DNA from 4 places in the Streptomyces sp. NBC_00075 genome. Region 1 is predicted to be linked to each of the others. Evidence: riboswitches for the same ligand, from Rfam matches in the RefSeq annotation. Region 1 holds a riboswitch; each other region holds the start of a gene.
The links. Region 1 has a riboswitch for cyclic di-AMP ahead of OG787_RS42930 (C40 family peptidase). Riboswitches for the same ligand answer to the same signal wherever they lie in the genome.
Positions count from the first base shown of each region.

Region 2: it holds a riboswitch for cyclic di-AMP, as region 1 does, so the genes downstream of both, OG787_RS18410 (transglycosylase SLT domain-containing protein) here and OG787_RS42930 (C40 family peptidase) in region 1, are expected to answer to the same signal.
Region 3: it holds a riboswitch for cyclic di-AMP, as region 1 does, so the genes downstream of both, OG787_RS25640 (M23 family metallopeptidase) here and OG787_RS42930 (C40 family peptidase) in region 1, are expected to answer to the same signal.
Region 4: it holds a riboswitch for cyclic di-AMP, as region 1 does, so the genes downstream of both, OG787_RS10695 (M23 family metallopeptidase) here and OG787_RS42930 (C40 family peptidase) in region 1, are expected to answer to the same signal.

Region 1 is NZ_CP108243.1:9,803,830-9,807,731, forward strand. It holds gene OG787_RS42915 (ATP-binding protein) at 1-220, shown strand, start outside; gene OG787_RS42920 (LysR family transcriptional regulator) at 249-1,175, opposite strand; gene OG787_RS42925 (LysE family translocator) at 1,285-1,905, shown strand; gene OG787_RS42930 (C40 family peptidase) at 1,975-2,448, opposite strand; cyclic di-AMP (ydaO/yuaA leader) riboswitch at 2,452-2,663, opposite strand; gene OG787_RS42935 (hypothetical protein) at 3,014-3,322, opposite strand; gene OG787_RS42940 (ATP-dependent Clp protease proteolytic subunit) at 3,330-3,902, opposite strand, start outside.
Region 2 is NZ_CP108243.1:4,286,882-4,290,783, forward strand. It holds gene OG787_RS18405 (polyprenyl synthetase family protein) at 175-1,185, opposite strand; cyclic di-AMP (ydaO/yuaA leader) riboswitch at 1,826-1,992, shown strand; gene OG787_RS18410 (transglycosylase SLT domain-containing protein) at 1,996-2,493, shown strand; gene OG787_RS18415 (HAD family hydrolase) at 2,506-3,363, opposite strand; gene OG787_RS18420 (FAD-dependent oxidoreductase) at 3,532-3,902, opposite strand, start outside.
Region 3 is NZ_CP108243.1:5,884,304-5,888,205, forward strand. It holds gene OG787_RS25625 (dihydrofolate reductase family protein) at 1-585, shown strand, start outside; tRNA gene OG787_RS25630 (tRNA-Met) at 653-726, shown strand; gene OG787_RS25635 (PP2C family protein-serine/threonine phosphatase) at 934-2,052, shown strand; cyclic di-AMP (ydaO/yuaA leader) riboswitch at 2,324-2,481, shown strand; gene OG787_RS25640 (M23 family metallopeptidase) at 2,493-3,563, shown strand; gene OG787_RS25645 (aldo/keto reductase) at 3,679-3,902, shown strand, end outside.
Region 4 is NZ_CP108243.1:2,520,043-2,523,944, reverse strand. It holds gene OG787_RS10705 (M16 family metallopeptidase) at 1-367, shown strand, start outside; gene OG787_RS10700 (M16 family metallopeptidase) at 364-1,752, shown strand; cyclic di-AMP (ydaO/yuaA leader) riboswitch at 1,968-2,135, shown strand; gene OG787_RS10695 (M23 family metallopeptidase) at 2,149-2,943, shown strand; gene OG787_RS10690 (GntR family transcriptional regulator) at 3,132-3,827, shown strand.

The DNA of each region.
Region 1 (3,902 bases):
GGTGACCGACAGTCACCCGCGCTTCCCCAAGCGACTGCCGGCCGCGGTGCAGCAGGACAACGGCCGCGGAATGGTCATCATCCGCTGGCTGACCGCCGAGTCGGGCGGCAGACTCCGCGTCCGCCCCACCCGCGAGGGCGGCAAGACGGTGTCGATCGAACTCCCGTGGACGGCCCCGGCGAGGCCCCCGGTCACGGCGGCGGGCCAGCAGGAGCCGTAAGGACAAACTGACAGGTATCGGTTCGTTCCTAGGCTCCGGTCCCGCCGACGTGGGCCCGCCCGAACGCGCCCCGCAGCAGGGCGCGGAAGGCGTCGGCGGCCGGGGCTGTCTCGTCGGTGCGGCGGACGACCGAGATCGTGCGGCGCAGGTCGCCGGGTTCCAGGAGCCGGGTGCCGACCGGGGTGACCGCCGTCCGCGCGACCATCTCCGGTACGACCGCCACCCCGAGGCCCGCGCTGACCAGCGCGCACACCAGGGCGTACCCCGGTGTCGCCACCAGCACCGACGGGGTCGCGCCGGCCCGGGCGAGGGCGGCCTCGACGCCCTGGCGGGGCGGATGGTCCGGCGCCATGCTGACCAGCGGCTGGCCCGCCAGCTCGGCCAGCGGCAGCCTCGACGCCTCCCCGGCCAGCACATGGCCGGGTGCGGTCACGAGGACCAGCTCCTCGACGAGGACCGGCTCGGCGGTGACTGATCCCGGTAGGGGCGCGGGTGGGGCCGGTTCGTAGGTGTGCGTGAGTGCGAGATCGACCTCCCCGGCGGCTACGGCGGCCACCCCGGCCGGCGGTTCGTAGTCCGCGACCGACAGCCGTACGTCCGGATGGGCCCGGCGGAACGCGCTCAGGACTGGTGGCAGCAGCTGGATCCCGGCCGTCTGGAAGGTGCCGAGACGGAGCGTGCCGCCCGACAGCCCGGTGAGTTGTGACAGTTCGTGCCGGGCGCGGTCCAGCTCGTCCAGTACCCGGCGGGCCCGTGCCACCAGCAGCTCGCCCGCCGGTGTGAGCCTGGCTCCCCGGTGATGCCGTACGAGCAGCGCGGTGCCCGTCTCCCGTTCCAGCTTGGCGAGTTGCTGCGAGAGCGCGGGCGGGGAGTAGCCGAGGCGCTCGGCGGCGCGGGTGATGGACCCGGCCTCGGCGACCGCCACGAGAGCGGCGAGGCGTGTGGGGTCGTACATCCTGCGGCTCCAGGGACGGAGGCGATGGCCAAGGCTTAACACCTGCTTAAGGCAGACCCAGGATATTCGACATACCTGCTGAAGGCCGGGCCGGGGCACGCTGGACGCCATGGACGCACAGCTCATCGCCTTCACCGGGGTCGCCGCGGGCATGGTCGCCATGCCGGGCGCAGATTTCACCGTCGTCGTGCGCAACGCCCTCGTCTCCCGGCGGGCCGGGGTCGCGTGTGCGCTGGGGATCACCGGCGGGCTGCTCCTGCACACCGCGCTGGCCGTCGCCGGTGTCGCCGCCGTGCTCACGGCGGTGCCCGCGCTCTTCCGCGCGCTGCAACTGCTGGGCGGAGCCTATGTGTTGTATCTCGGCGCGCGAACCCTGTGGTCGCTGCGCGGGCGCCGGGCCGAGGTGGCCGACGAGGCGCGGGCCGCCGTACGGCCGATGCGTCAGGGCTTCGTCACCAACGCGCTCAATCCCAAGGCGCCCATCACGTTCCTGAGTCTGCTGCCGCAGTTCGTGCCGGCGGGCGCTCCCGCCCTGCCCAGGACACTGCTGCTCGCGCTGATCATCGTGGCGCTGGCCCTGGTGTGGTTCCCGGCGGTGGCAATTCTGGTGGACCGGCTGGGGCGGTGGTTGCGCCGGCCACGGGCCGCCCGGGCCGTCGAGGCGGTCACCGGCACCGCGCTGACGGTCCTCGGGGCGCTGCTCCTGCTGGAGCCGCTGCTGTCGCTGTGACGGGCTGACGGGCTACGGGTCCCGGGGCGGGACGGCGGCTCCGGAAACCGCCGTACCGCCCCGGGGAGGTCAGCTGACCCGGCCGTACCAGACGCTCTTCGTCCAGATCTTCTGGAGCTTCACGACATCCCCGGTCTTCGGGGAGTGCCAGATCTTTCCCTTCCCGGCGTAGATGCCCACGTGGTAGACGTTCGAGCCCGAGTGGAAGAAGACCAGGTCCCCGCCGCGGCGGCTCTTGGCGGAGATGTGCTTGGTCTTGTTGTACTGGGCCGCCGCCGTACGAGGCAGCTTCTTGCCCGCCTTCTTGTACGAGTACAGCGTGAACCCTGAGCAGTCGAACCTGTTCGGTCCCGTGGCGCCGTACTTGTACGGAGAGCCCTTCTTGGAGGCCGCGATCTGAAGTGCCTTCGTCGACGGCGCGATTGCCGCGGCTTCGGTCGCGACTCCCGGTATCACCAGGGTGCCGCCCACGGCGGCGAGGGTGAGGGCCGAGGCCGTACCGGCTCGGGACATCATCGACGGAACACGATTGAGCGCAGACATGCGCAACCCTTCGTCAGCCGCCTGTGAAGGATGACCTGTCGGATTCGGGCTGGCGAAGTTGCCCGGCCGCTGACGCGGCTTCACCCCAAGGGCTGCTCGGCCCGGTCATGGCGTGACCGTCCCGGCGACCCGTCGTGCCTGGGTCCTCCACTCCTGCCGATGCACATCTGTCGACCGGTCATCCGGGAGGCGGCAGGACTCGGCGTCCACCCGGATCGCCCCACCGTTGTGGCGGGGGCTTGTCGTCAGGAAGGGATCTTGGCTCATGGAAGTAGGAAAATCCCAATGGAATCAGGGCTTTGTGGCGTTACTCACCCGTGACCCATTCGGGTGGACACCCGTACCCTCGGGCCAATTGGGCGAGGGTCGCGCACCCCCGGACCAGCACGGAAACATCGCGGTTCCGGCTGTCAACTACGCGCGTCGCGCAAGCCGAACGGGCCGACCGGGGGACATGTCGCTACGCCGAACGGGGGATGACTTCCAGTCACTCCCCGGCTCGTTCCGGACAGTCCGTCGCCGGGAGGGACGGGCCCGCCCGATACGGGTCCGCCGACCGGGTGGGTCAACTGGCGGGCTCACGCGGAACGGTGACACGCGCCGTTCGGCGCTCCCCGTCGAGAACGCGCAGCGCACGCGCCAGCGTATGGGCATGCACCTCCGCTTCGCCACGCTGATGCATCAACTCCAGCGCGTCCCGCAGCGCCACCGCCTTGGCGACCAGAGCCTGCGCGGCCCGCAGTCCGCGGTACGTGTCGCCGTGATAGGCGGGGTTGATACGGCCGAGCAGATCGGCCACTTCGAGGTAACGGTCGATCAACTCGCCCTCCGCGCGCGTCAGGGCGGGCAGCGGAGGCAGTTCGGGCGGAAGCATCGGTGGCTCACCTCGTGCCGGGGGCGGGGTCCGAGGACCTGCGGCTGGGCACGACGCGGTCCACCAGCCCGTACTCCAGGGCGGCCTGCGCGTCGAGGATCTTGTCCCGCTCGATGTCCGCGGCGACCTGCTCCGGGCTCTGTCCGGTGTGCCGTACGAGCAGTTCCTCCAGCAGGGTACGGATCCGGCCCATCTCCTGTGCCTGAATGGCCAGATCGCTCACCTGTCCCTGGATCGGCCCGGACAGCGAGGGCTGGTGGATCAGCACCCGGGCCCCCGGCAGCGCGCTGCGCTTGCCCGGCGTACCCGCGGCCAGCAGCACGGCCGCCGCGGAGGCCGCCTGCCCCAGACAGATCGTCTCGATGTCGCAGGTGACGAACTGCATCGTGTCGTAGATCGCCGTCATCGCGCTGAACGAGCCGCCGGGGGAGTTGATGTACAGCGAGATGTCCCGGTCGGGCGCCAGATATTCGAGATGCATGAACTGCGCCATCACGTCGTTGGCCGAGGTGTCGTCGACGGGCGTCCCCAGAAAGACGATCCGCTCCTCCAGCAGCTTCGAGTACGGATCCATCGTCCG
Region 2 (3,902 bases), 5.5 Mb from region 1:
TGGAACCAATACGGGAAGAGGTCTCGGTTTGGACTTAGTCCAGCCATGTGACGCGCGCCACATGTTTTTAGCCCGTCCGGCGTTTGAGGACGAGCGCGTCCAGCGCGAAAGGGGGGTCTGGGGGCACAGCCCCCAGAAGGATGGGAACGGGTAGGGGCGGCGGGGGCGAAAACCCTACCCAGCCCGATGCACCACCGCGTCACACATCTCCCCCAACGCCACCTTCGCATCGCACTCCGCCAACGGCACCAACGCAGCCCGCGCCTCCTCAGCGAACCGCACCGTGTCCCGCCGAGCCTGAGCCAACGCAGGATGCACCCGCAGCCGAGCCAACGCCTCCGCATGCCGCGCGTCGTCACTCAGATCGGAGTCCAGCAGCTCGCACAGCGCGACATCCTCGGCCAGCCCCATCCGAGCCACCCGCTCGCGCAACCGCAGCACGGGCATCGTGGGAATGCCCTCCCGCAGATCCGTCCCGGGCGTCTTCCCGGACTCGTGGGAGTCGGACGCGATGTCCAGCACGTCGTCCGCGAGCTGGAAGGCGACCCCGAGCCGCTCCCCGTACTGGGTGAGCACGTCCACGACACTGTCGTCGGCGCCGGACATCATCGCCCCGAACCGGCAGGCCACGGCCACCAGCGACCCGGTCTTCCCGCCCAGTACGTCCAGGTAGTGCTCGACCGGGTCCCGCCCGTCGGACGGCCCCGCCGTCTCCAGGATCTGCCCGGTCACCAGCCGCTCGAACGCCTCCGCCTGCACCCGCACCGCCTCGGGCCCGAGGTCGGCGAGGATGTGCGAGGCGCGCGCGAAGAGAAAGTCGCCGGTCAGGACCGCGACGGAGTTCCCCCAGCGCGTGTTGGCGCTGGGCACCCCGCGCCGCACCTCGGCCTCGTCCATGACGTCGTCGTGGTACAGCGTCGCGAGGTGGGTCAGCTCCACCACCACCGCCGACGGCACGATCCCCGGCGCGTACCGGTCCCCGAACTGCGAGGCGAGCATCACGAGCAACGGCCGGAACCGCTTCCCGCCGGCCCGTACGAGGTGCTGCGCGGCCTCCGTGATGAAGGGCACCTCGCTCTTGGTGGCTTCGAGCAACCCTTCCTCGACAGCCGCCAATCCGGCCTGGACATCGGCTTCGAGAGCCTGGTCCCGCACGCTCAGCCCGAACGGCCCGACGACGGTCACGAGGGATCTCCTGTCTGCTGGTGTCTACTGGCGGTCACACGGTGTGCCGATAGGTCGCTGCCATCACTCAAGTCAGCGTATCCGGTCACGTTTCGATCACCACGAGCGCCCGCCCGTCCAGGCCAGGCGGTATCGGATCACGACCGGAATGTTTTTGATCAGCCCATAAGTATGGACATTCATAAACATCCCGCGCCCCACCCGTCACACCAGTGATCGCACCCGCGCATACGCCACCACCTCCCCGACGGCACCCGCCGTACCCGTCGCTACGACAACGACGCGCATCGCACGAGAGGTTCCACCCTCCCGGCAGACACGCCCACAAGAAGCCTAAAAACCCTAAAAACCCCTATTCACCCCACTCGCCTCGCTCAGGCCACAACTACCCCCACCCCGTGATTCAAGTCACTCCAAATTCCAGCCCCCGCCACCCTCTCCCCCGCAAACTCCCCGTTCGCAAAAGGCAAGTTACTTCCCACCCACTCCACACCTCCGCCCGTTTTGTCCCCAACGGGCGCCCCAAATGACCAAGTCCTGCGTTTCCGCCCCTTGTTCCACCCGTGTGCTCTCGCATACGTTCTCGCCACGCCGGGCGGATCGCCGAATCCTGCCACCGCCCGCAGAGCACCATCCCACCCACCCACACGTGACTCACGCAGGCAGGAGCGGGGGACCCAGGTAAGCCGCCGGTCCGGGCACGACGCCGGAGCGGCTAGGGGTGAAGTCGCGCGCCGACACAGGCGCCCGGCCGGGCATCTCCCGCCCAAACCCGACAGCTCACCTCGTAGGCGTCGGAGAGGACTCACCATGCCCGCACGAGGTCAGCACCAGCGCGCGAGAACCACCCGCCGCCCGCTCACGCTCCCGCGCACACTCGCCATCACCGGAACGGCCGCCGTAGCCCTGGCCTTTCCCTTCCTGACCGCGACAACGGCATCAGCCGCACCGTCGTCCGCCGTGTCCGTGTCGTCGGCGACGAACTACGCGAACAACCTGGACGGCTGGATCCGCGAATCGCTCGACATCATGGCGCAGAACGGAATCCCGGGAACGTACAACGGCATCTACCGCAACATCATCCGCGAGTCGTCGGGCAACCCGAACGCCATCAACCTCTGGGACTCGAACGCGGCAGCCGGCACCCCCTCCAAGGGCCTCCTCCAGGTCATCGACCCGACCTTCGCCGCCTACCACGTCGCCGGCACCTCGTACGACCCCTACGACCCGATCGCGAACATCACAGCGGCCTGCAACTACGCGGCTGCGCGATACGGCTCGATAGACAACGTGTACGGCGCCTACTAGGCCGGCCCGCCCTCACCGCCACGCCCCGTCCGCGCTCCAGTTCCCGTCCCCGTCCCCGGTTCCGGCTCCGAACAGCCGCTCCAGCACGACCGCGATCCCGTCGTCCTCGTTCGAGAGGGTGACCTCGTCCGCCACCGCCTTGAGTTCGGGATGGGCGTTGGCCATGGCCACCCCATGGGCCGCCCAGTCGAACATGGGGATGTCATTGGGCATGTCGCCGAAGGCGATGGTGGCGGACGAGGCCAGCCCGAGGTACTCGGCGGCGAGCGCGAGCCCCGTCGCCTTGGTGATGCCGCATGGCTGGAGTTCGACGGTGCCGGGCCCCGACATGGTGACGGTCGCGAGCGAACCGACCGCTCCACGCGCCGCCGACGCCAACTCGTCGTCGGACAGGGACGGGTGACGCAGCAGCACCTTGCTGATGGGCGCGGCCCACAGGTCGTCCCGGTGCGGCACCCGTACGGCGGGCAGCGTCGGGTGCGGCATCAGATACCCGGGTTCGATGAGCGTCAGCCCGTCGACACCGTCCTGGTCCACGGCGGCGTACACCTGCCCGACCTCCGCCTCGATCTTGCCGAGCGCGGTCTCCGCCAGCTCCTGGTCCAGGGTCACCGACCAGAGCAGACGGTCCGCGCCGGCGTCGTACAACTGCGCGCCCTGTCCGCACACCGCGAGCCCCCCGGCCCCGAGGTCGTCGAGCAGCGGCCGGACTCTCGGCGCAGGCCGTCCCGTCACCACCAGATGCCGGGCGCCGGCGGCCGTGGCACGCGCCAACGCGGTCCGCGACCGGTCGGAGAGCGTGTCATCGGCACGCAGGAGCGTTCCGTCCAGGTCCGTGGCGATAAGTGCGTATGAGGTGGGAGCGGCCATGATCCAGAGAATACGGATCGTTCGGCACATCGGTCTCCGCCCGAACCGGACGACGTTCGGCATCCCGGCAGCAACAGCCTCCCAGCCTGCCCCAACTCCCGCCCCGGGAAGGCCCGAACGGCATGAGATCGCGGTCCGCCGCCGTTGTCGCCCGCCCCCGTCCGCGCCCTATCCGTGCGCGGCCGCCAGATGCCCCACCAGCCTCGGTGACGCGAACTCCGTACCGCACACGAACCGCATCACCGGCCCGTACGAAGCTGCCGCCGGCAACCCCGTGAAGTACAGCCCCGGTACGGAGGAGACATACCCGGCACCGAGCCTCGGCGTGCCCCGGCTCACCGCCAGCTCCGTACGCAGTTCGTGACCGAGGAAGTCCATCGCGGCGATGTCGACGCGGTAGCCGGTCGCGGATATGACGTGGTCGGCCGACAACTCCCGGGTGCGGCCGCCGAGATCCTCCACGGTCAGCACCGGCCGCCCGCCGCCGGAGCCCCCGGTCTCCCCTGCGCCTCCCGTTGCCCGTACGATCCGCGCGACCT
Region 3 (3,902 bases), 3.9 Mb from region 1:
GACCCCGACGCCCCCCGGCTCTTCGGCCCCGGCGCCTACCAGGGCGGCCGGCTCCGGCTCGTGGAGACGCGGCGGATCGAGGACGTCGTGCTCATGCGGTACGAGCCCACCGCGCCCGGCACCGGCCCGCTCCCCGTCGCCGCCGACCGGCACTGGCTTGCACTGGCGTGCGAACTGGCCGAGCTGTGTCCGCCCTCGCGCACGGCGTTCAGCGTCGGCGCGGTGATCGTGGCCGCCGACGGTACGGAGCTGGCGCGCGGGCACTCCCGGGAGGGCGGCGATCTTGTCGTGCACGCCGAGGAGGCGGCCCTCGCCAAGCTCGACCCGGCCGACCCCCGGCTCCCGACGGCCACCGTCTACAGCAGCCTCGAACCCTGTGCCCGCCGCGCCTCCCGCCCCGCGCCCTGCGCCCGGCTGATCCTCGACGCGGGCGTCCGCCGGGTGGTGACCGCCTGGCGTGAGCCGGACACCTTCGTGGTCGCGGCCGACGGAAACGCCCTGCTCACGGGCGAGGGCGTCGAGGTCGTCGTCCTCCCCGAGTACGAGGAGCGGGCCAAGGCCCCCAACGCCCACCTGCCCGACTGACGATCAAGCGTGGTGATCAAACGTGGTGATGAGGGTCCCGCAGATGGCGTATAGTTGTGTTCAGCGGCGCGGGGTGGAGCAGCTCGGTAGCTCGCTGGGCTCATAACCCAGAGGTCGCAGGTTCAAATCCTGTCCCCGCTACTGAAGGCCCAGGGCCGGAAACCAAGAAATTGGTTTCCGGCCCTGAGTCGTTTCCGGGACCGTCCTCTTTCTTCCTCCTCCTCCTTCTTCGTCCGCCCCCACTCTTCTTCTTAGCCCGGTCGGTCCACCCCGCTCGCTCTCCCCGGCCGCTCCCGAAAACCTGGACCGACGGGACGGGTGATCGGCGGGAAGCGGGAGACGAGACGAGTGGCGCGGTCGGGAGAGCCGGGATCGCCGGACGAGGCGCTGGTGGTCTCCCGGGTGCGGACCCTCGTCCGCGTCCTGCCCGCGATCCTGATCGTCACCGGGATCATCTACGACGTCGCCACCCCGCGCGCCTTCACCGCGGTCCCCTTCTTCACGGCCGCCCCCCTCATCGCCGCCCCGCTCTCCTCGCTGCGCACCACGACGGTCACCGGCGCCGCCGCGCTCCTTGCCGAGTTCCTGGTCCACCTCCGCTTCGGGTTCTCCCTGGACGCCGACACGATCACCGAGACGATCACCGTGGCCACGGTCGCCGTCCTGGCCGTCGTCATCAACCGGGTCGTACGCAGGGGCGACCGCCGCCTCGCCACCGCCCACGAGATCGCCGAGGCCGCGCAACGCGCCGTACTGCCCGAACCGGACGCCCGCATCGGCGGCTTCGAGATCGCCGCCCGGTACGAGGCCGCCCAGGCGGGTGCCTTCATCGGCGGCGACCTGTACGCCGTGCAGGACACCCCGTACGGCCTGCGGCTCGTCCTCGGGGACGTGCGGGGCAAGGGGATGGGGGCCGTGGCGGCCGTCGCCGTCGTCATCGGGGCGTTCCGGGAGGCCGCCGAGCAGGAGGCGACCCTGGAGGCGGTCGCCCAGCGGCTGGAGCGGGCCCTCGCCCGTGAGGGCGCCCGGCGGGGCGGTCTGGAGGCCAGTGAGGGCTTCGCCACCGCCGTACTCGCCGAACTCCCGCACGGCGACGGGATCGTACGCGTGGTCAACCGCGGTCACCCCCCGCCCCTGCTCCTCGACACCGACGGCACCCTGCGCGTCCTCACCCCGGCCGAACCCGCGCTGCCGCTCGGTATGGGCGACCTCGGCGGCGGGCCCGACCGCGCCGAGACGACGCCCTTTCCCGGCGGCGCGATCCTGCTCCTGCACACCGACGGGCTGTCCGAGGCCCGCGACGGACACGGCGTCTTCTTCGACCCGGCCGACCGGCTCGCGGGCCGGGTCTTCCGCGCCCCGGCCACTCTCCTCGCCGCCCTCGCCGACGAGGTGCGCCGGCACTCGGGCGGCGGCACGACGGACGACATGGCGCTGCTCGCCGTACGCCGTCCCATCAGCTCTTAGGGCTCTTCCTGGTGCTCTCACGTTCTCGAATTCTCATCGGTTGTCACCAAGGGTGAGTGAACGATCCCGCTCCGCATAACATCTGACACACAGTCAAAACTCAGCAGTCACTTAGAACACGGCCAACTCGCCCGATTTTCACCGGTGGTGACCCGGAACGTCCTCGGGAAAAGCGTTAACGATCAACGGGAACAGCTTGGAATACGGGGCCCTGGTCTATTAACGTTCGATAACGCAGCGCGGTCGTCCCAGCCGTCACAAGAGTCGGCTCCGTGCGCACGCGCCGAATCCCGCAAGGGAACCGGGGAACCACCAACTTGGGGTGAATCGCTCGTCCGCCGCCGTGGCGACACGGCAGGTATACGCGCGTAGGAGACCTTCCTGCTCCGAACCCGTCAGCTAACCCGGTAGGCGAGAAGGAAGGAAAGGAGCACGCCCACGTGGCGTCAAACCCGGCCGCCCCAGAGGCCCCGTTCGTACCGAGTCAGCGCAGCAGCGAGACCGAGGACGGGAAGATCCCGACCTTCGGCTTCGGCAGCCGTCGCACCGACGAGGGCCCCTGGGAGGAGTGGAATCCCAGCGCGGACACCACTCGTCCGGTTCGCGGCCGGCACCGCGTCGGCAAGCAGCGCGGCGGCGGAGGACTTGCCCGCAGCTCCACCGTTCTCGGCGTCGGCGTCATAGCCGCTGTCGGCGGGGCCGGCATGGCCACCGCGCAGACCGGCAAGCCGCCGGTCTCCATCTCCATCCCCGACCTGCCGTCCGTCGGCTCGCCCTTCGCGGGCGACGACGACTCGGACGCCGAGCCCCAGGGCTCCCCCAACGCGCTCAGCAGCGTCGGGGTCACCTCCGAGGAGACCGAGCAGGGCACCAGCGACGCGGGTGAGGCCCTGCGCGCCCGCATCATCCTCCAGGCCGAGCAGCAGAAGGACCAGGCCGAGGCCAAGGTCCAGCAGGCCGCCCAGGACGCCGCCGCGAAGAAGGCCGCCGCCGAGGCCGCCCAGGTGAAGCGCGAGGCCGCCGCGAAGGCCGCCGCCGCGAAGAAGAAGGCGGCAGAGGAAGCCGCGGCGAAGCTGGAGGCCGCGCGGCTCGCCGAGCTGGCCAAGCAGTACACGCTGCCCACCTCCTCGTACACGATCACCTCGACGTTCGGCCAGGCCGGCTCGCTGTGGTCCTCCGGCTACCACACCGGCCTCGACTTCGCTGCTCCCACCGGTACCCCGCTCAAGGCGGTCCACACCGGCACGATCACCGAGGCGGGCTGGAGCGGCTCGTACGGCTACCGCACGATCCTCACCCTCGAGGACGGCACCGAGATCTGGTACGCCCACCAGTCCTCGATCAACGTCAGCGTCGGCCAGAAGGTCAACACGGGTGACGTGATCGGCCGCGTCGGCGCCACCGGCAACGTCACCGGGGCCCACCTTCACATGGAGGTCCACACCAGCAGCTCGGACACCGCGGGGATCGACCCGATGGCGTGGCTGCGGAGCATGGGCCTCAACCCGTAAGCCGTACGTTGCTAGATTCCGACTGACTCTGGCTGATTCCGACTGATTCCGGCGTTCACGCGATGTTCGTGAACAGCCGGAATCAGTGCGTCCGGGGCGGGCGTTGACGTTGAGCATGACTGCTACGGCTCTTCGCAAGCTCGGATCATCGGACCTAGAGGTCTTCCCGCTCGCCCTCGGCGGCAACGTCTTCGGCTGGACCGCCGACGAGAAGGCGTCCTTCGAGGTGCTCGACGCCTACGCCGCCGCCGGCGGCAACTTCCTCGACACCGCCGACTCCTACTCGGCCTGGATCGACGGCAACCAGGGCGGCGAGTCCGAGACCATCATCGGCAAGTG
Region 4 (3,902 bases), 7.3 Mb from region 1:
CGAGGAACTCGCGCGGTTCGCCGCCGAGGGCCCCACGGCCGAGGAAATGGAGCGCGCCCAGGCCCAGTTGGAGCGCGAGTGGCTGGACCGTCTCGGCACGGTCGCGGGCCGCGCCGACGAACTGTGCCGCTTCGCCGTGCTGTTCGGCGACCCGCAGCTCGCGCTGACCGCCGTCCAGCGCGTGCTGGAGGTGACCGCCGAGGAGGTCCAGCAGGCCGCCAAGGACCGGCTGCGCCCCGACAACCGCGCGGTGCTCGTCTACGAGCCGGTCGCCGGAGAGACCGCCGAGGACGCGGATCCCCCCGAGGACCCCGAGGCCGAGGCCACGGTCGAAGCCGGCGACAAGGACGAGGAGGCGGCCAAGTGACCGAGCTCACCACGATGAAGTTCCACCCCCAGCCCCAGGCGGGCGAGGCCAGGCCCTGGGCCTTCCCGGCCCCCGGACGCGGCACGCTCGACAACGGCCTGACCGTCCTGCGCTGCCACCGCCCCGGCCAGCAGATCGTCGCCGTCGAGGTGCTCGTCGACGCTCCCCTGGAGGCCGAGCCGGCCGGTCTCGACGGCGTGGCCACGATCATGGCCCGGGCCTTCTCCGAAGGCACCGACAAGCACTCCGCCGAGGAGTTCGCCGCCGAACTGGAGCGCTGCGGCGCCACCCTCGACGCGCACGCCGACCACCCCTGCGTCCGCCTCAGCCTCGAAGTCCCCGTGTCACGGCTCCCCAAGGCGCTCGGTCTGCTGGCCGACGCCCTCCGGGCACCCGCGTTCGCGGACAGCGAGATCGAGAGGCTGGTGCGCAACCGGCTCGACGAGATCCCGCACGAGACGGCCAACCCGGCCCGCCGCTCCGCCAAGCAGCTCTACAAGGAGCTGTTCCCGGAGACCTCGCGCATGTCCCGGCCGCGCCAGGGCACCGAGGAGACGGTCGCGAAGATCGACTCCGCGGCCGTACGCGCCTTCTACGAGAGGCACGTCCGCCCCGCCACGGCCACCGCCGTGGTCGTCGGCGACCTCACCGGCGTCGACCTGGACGCGCTGCTCGGCGAGACCCTGGGGGCGTGGACCGGTTCGACGGCCCAGCCGCGGCCCGTGCCGCCGGTGACCGCCGACGACACCGGCCGCGTCGTGATCGTGGACCGCCCGGGCGCCGTGCAGACCCAGCTGCTCATCGGCCGCATCGGCGCCGACCGGCACGACCGTGTCTGGGCCGCCCAGGTCCTCGGCACGTACTGCCTCGGCGGCACCCTCACCTCCCGCCTGGACCGCGTCCTGCGCGAGGAGAAGGGCTACACCTACGGTGTGCGGGCGTTCGGCCAGGTCCTGCGCTCGGCCCCGGACGGCACGGGCGCCGCGCTGCTCGCCATCAGCGGCTCCGTCGACACGCCGAACACCGGTCCCGCCCTGGAGGACCTCTGGAAGGTGCTGCGCACGCTCGCGGCCGAGGGGCTCACCGACGCCGAGCGCGATGTCGCGGTGCAGAACCTGGTGGGCGTCGCCCCGCTCAAGTACGAGACGGCGGCGGCCGTGGCGAGCACGCTGGCCGACCAGGTCGAGCAGCACCTGCCCGACGACTACCAGGCCACGCTGTACCGGCAGCTCGCCGCCACCGGCACCGTGGAGGCCACCGCGGCGGCCGTGAACGCCTTCCCGGTGGACCGGCTGGTGACGGTCCTCGTCGGTGACGCGGCGACGATCGAGGAGCCCGTCAGGGCCCTCGGCATCGGCGAAGTGAGCGTCGTTTCCGCCGAGTAGCGGCACCGCGATGCACGACAGGGGCCCGGTGACGGAAGCGTCACCGGGCCCCTCTTGTCCATATTGATGGGCAAGTTGCCCGTATTGATGGAGAGGTTGACCGTCTGCCCTGTGGCATGCGCTACAAAACCCGTGATCGGTTTGTTGATTGAAAGTTACGCGGCTTAGCGTCGGTCCGGCTGTCCGTCACGCACCACGCCGCAGCCGCGGCACCCGGACAGTCATCGCCGAGTCCCCACATGGCGCGAGCCAGGGGAGCCGGGGACCCACACTGTGCAGTCCCTGGGGTGAATCGGACGCCCGCGCGCCCAGCGAGGGGGTCCGTAGGAGACCTTCCTGCTCCGAACCCGTCAGCTAACCCGGTAGGCGAGAAGGAAGGAAAGGACCAGCCACTACATGGCGTTCACCCGCGCCACCGGGAAGCACCGTCGTCCCCGCCGCCCCAGCCTCGTCACCCGTACCACCGTCCGCGCGGCAGGCGTCGCGGCCCTCGCCACCACCGGCGCCGTCGGCAGCCTCGCCGCCCCGGCGCTCGCCGCAGAGTCCACGGTCGAGCAGACCGGCCTCACTCCGGTGATCTCCATCGGCGAGACGCTCGCCGACAAGATCGACGCGCAGGCCGCCGCCCAGGAGCAGGCCGCCGAGAAGGCCGCCGCCGAGAAGCGGGCCGTCGCAGCCGAGAAACGCGCCCTGGCCGCCGCGAAGAAGGAGGCGGAGGAGCGGGCCAAGGAGGCACGCGAGGCGGAGGCCCGCGCCGCCCGCGAGGCCGAGCGCAAGCGCCTCAACACCTTCGTCGCCCCGATCTCCGGCTCGTACATCTCCACCGGCTACAAGGCGGGCGGCGCCGTCTGGTCCTCCGGCAGCCACACCGGCATCGACTTCCACGCCTCGTCCGGCACCACCGTCCACGCGGTGGGCTCCGGCACGGTCGTCGAGGCGGGCTGGGGCGGCTCCTACGGCAACAACATCGTGATCAAGATGATTGATGGTACGTACACTCAGTACGGTCATCTGTCGTCCATCAACGTGTCCGTCGGCCAGACGGTCACCCCGGGGCAGCAGATAGGTCTCTCCGGGGCCACCGGCAACGTCACCGGTGCGCACCTCCACTTCGAGGCCCGCACGACCGCGGAGTACGGCTCGGACATGGACCCCGTCGCCTACCTCCGCTCGCACGGTGTGAACGTCTGACAACCACGCGCATCTCTTGTCGTGGCCCCGGCTCCCCGAGCCGGGGCTTTCGGCGTTTCCGACGGCCCTGTGTCCAAAAAATATCCCCGGATTCCGGCCTGCCGTCGGAAATTCCGGTTCTCTGCAATAGAGTCACTGAACACACGTCAATCGTCGACGTTTCACGGGGATTAAAGCGGAGGTCGGACATGCGTATTCCGGCGCACTCGGTATGCACGGCGATCCGGGACGACATCGTCGCCGGTGTCTACGAGCGCGGCAGCCGGCTCACCGAGGAACTGCTCGCGCGCCGGTACGGCGTCTCGCGCGTCCCCGTCCGCGAGGCCCTGCGCACCCTGGAGGCCGAGGGCTTCGTGGTCACCCGGCGGCACGCGGGCGCGTGCGTCGCGGAACCGACCGAGCAGGAGGCCTCCGACCTGCTGGAGATGCGCATGCTCCTGGAGCCGCTGGGTGCCTCCCGGGCCGCCCAGCGACGCACCGAGGCCCATCTGAAAGTGCTGCGCGGCCTGGTCAGGCTGGGGCAGGAGCGGGCCAGGAGGGGCAACAGCGAGGATCTGCGCTCCCTGGGCGGCTGGTTCCACGAGACGCTCGCCCAGGCCTCCGGAAGCCACGCCCTGACCTCGACGCTCACCCAGCTCCGGCACAAGATCGCCTGGATGTACGCGGTGGAGGCCCCGGCCAATCCCGTCGAGTCCTGGACCGAGCACGGGGCGATCGTGGACGCCGTGGCGCGCGGCGACAGTGAGCGGGCGCGAGCCGTCACGGCGCTGCACACCGAGCGGGCGACCGGCGCGCACCGGCTGCGCTTTCCGGGCGGCGGAGACCGCCCGGAGCGTGTGAGGACTTCGCAACATCCCGTAAACATGACGGGCCTGCGTCATTAACACGGGCGCCGTATACAAAGAGGGTGGAATTCGCGGGGGATTATTTCTGCTGCCCATAAACGATAAACGTGAAGG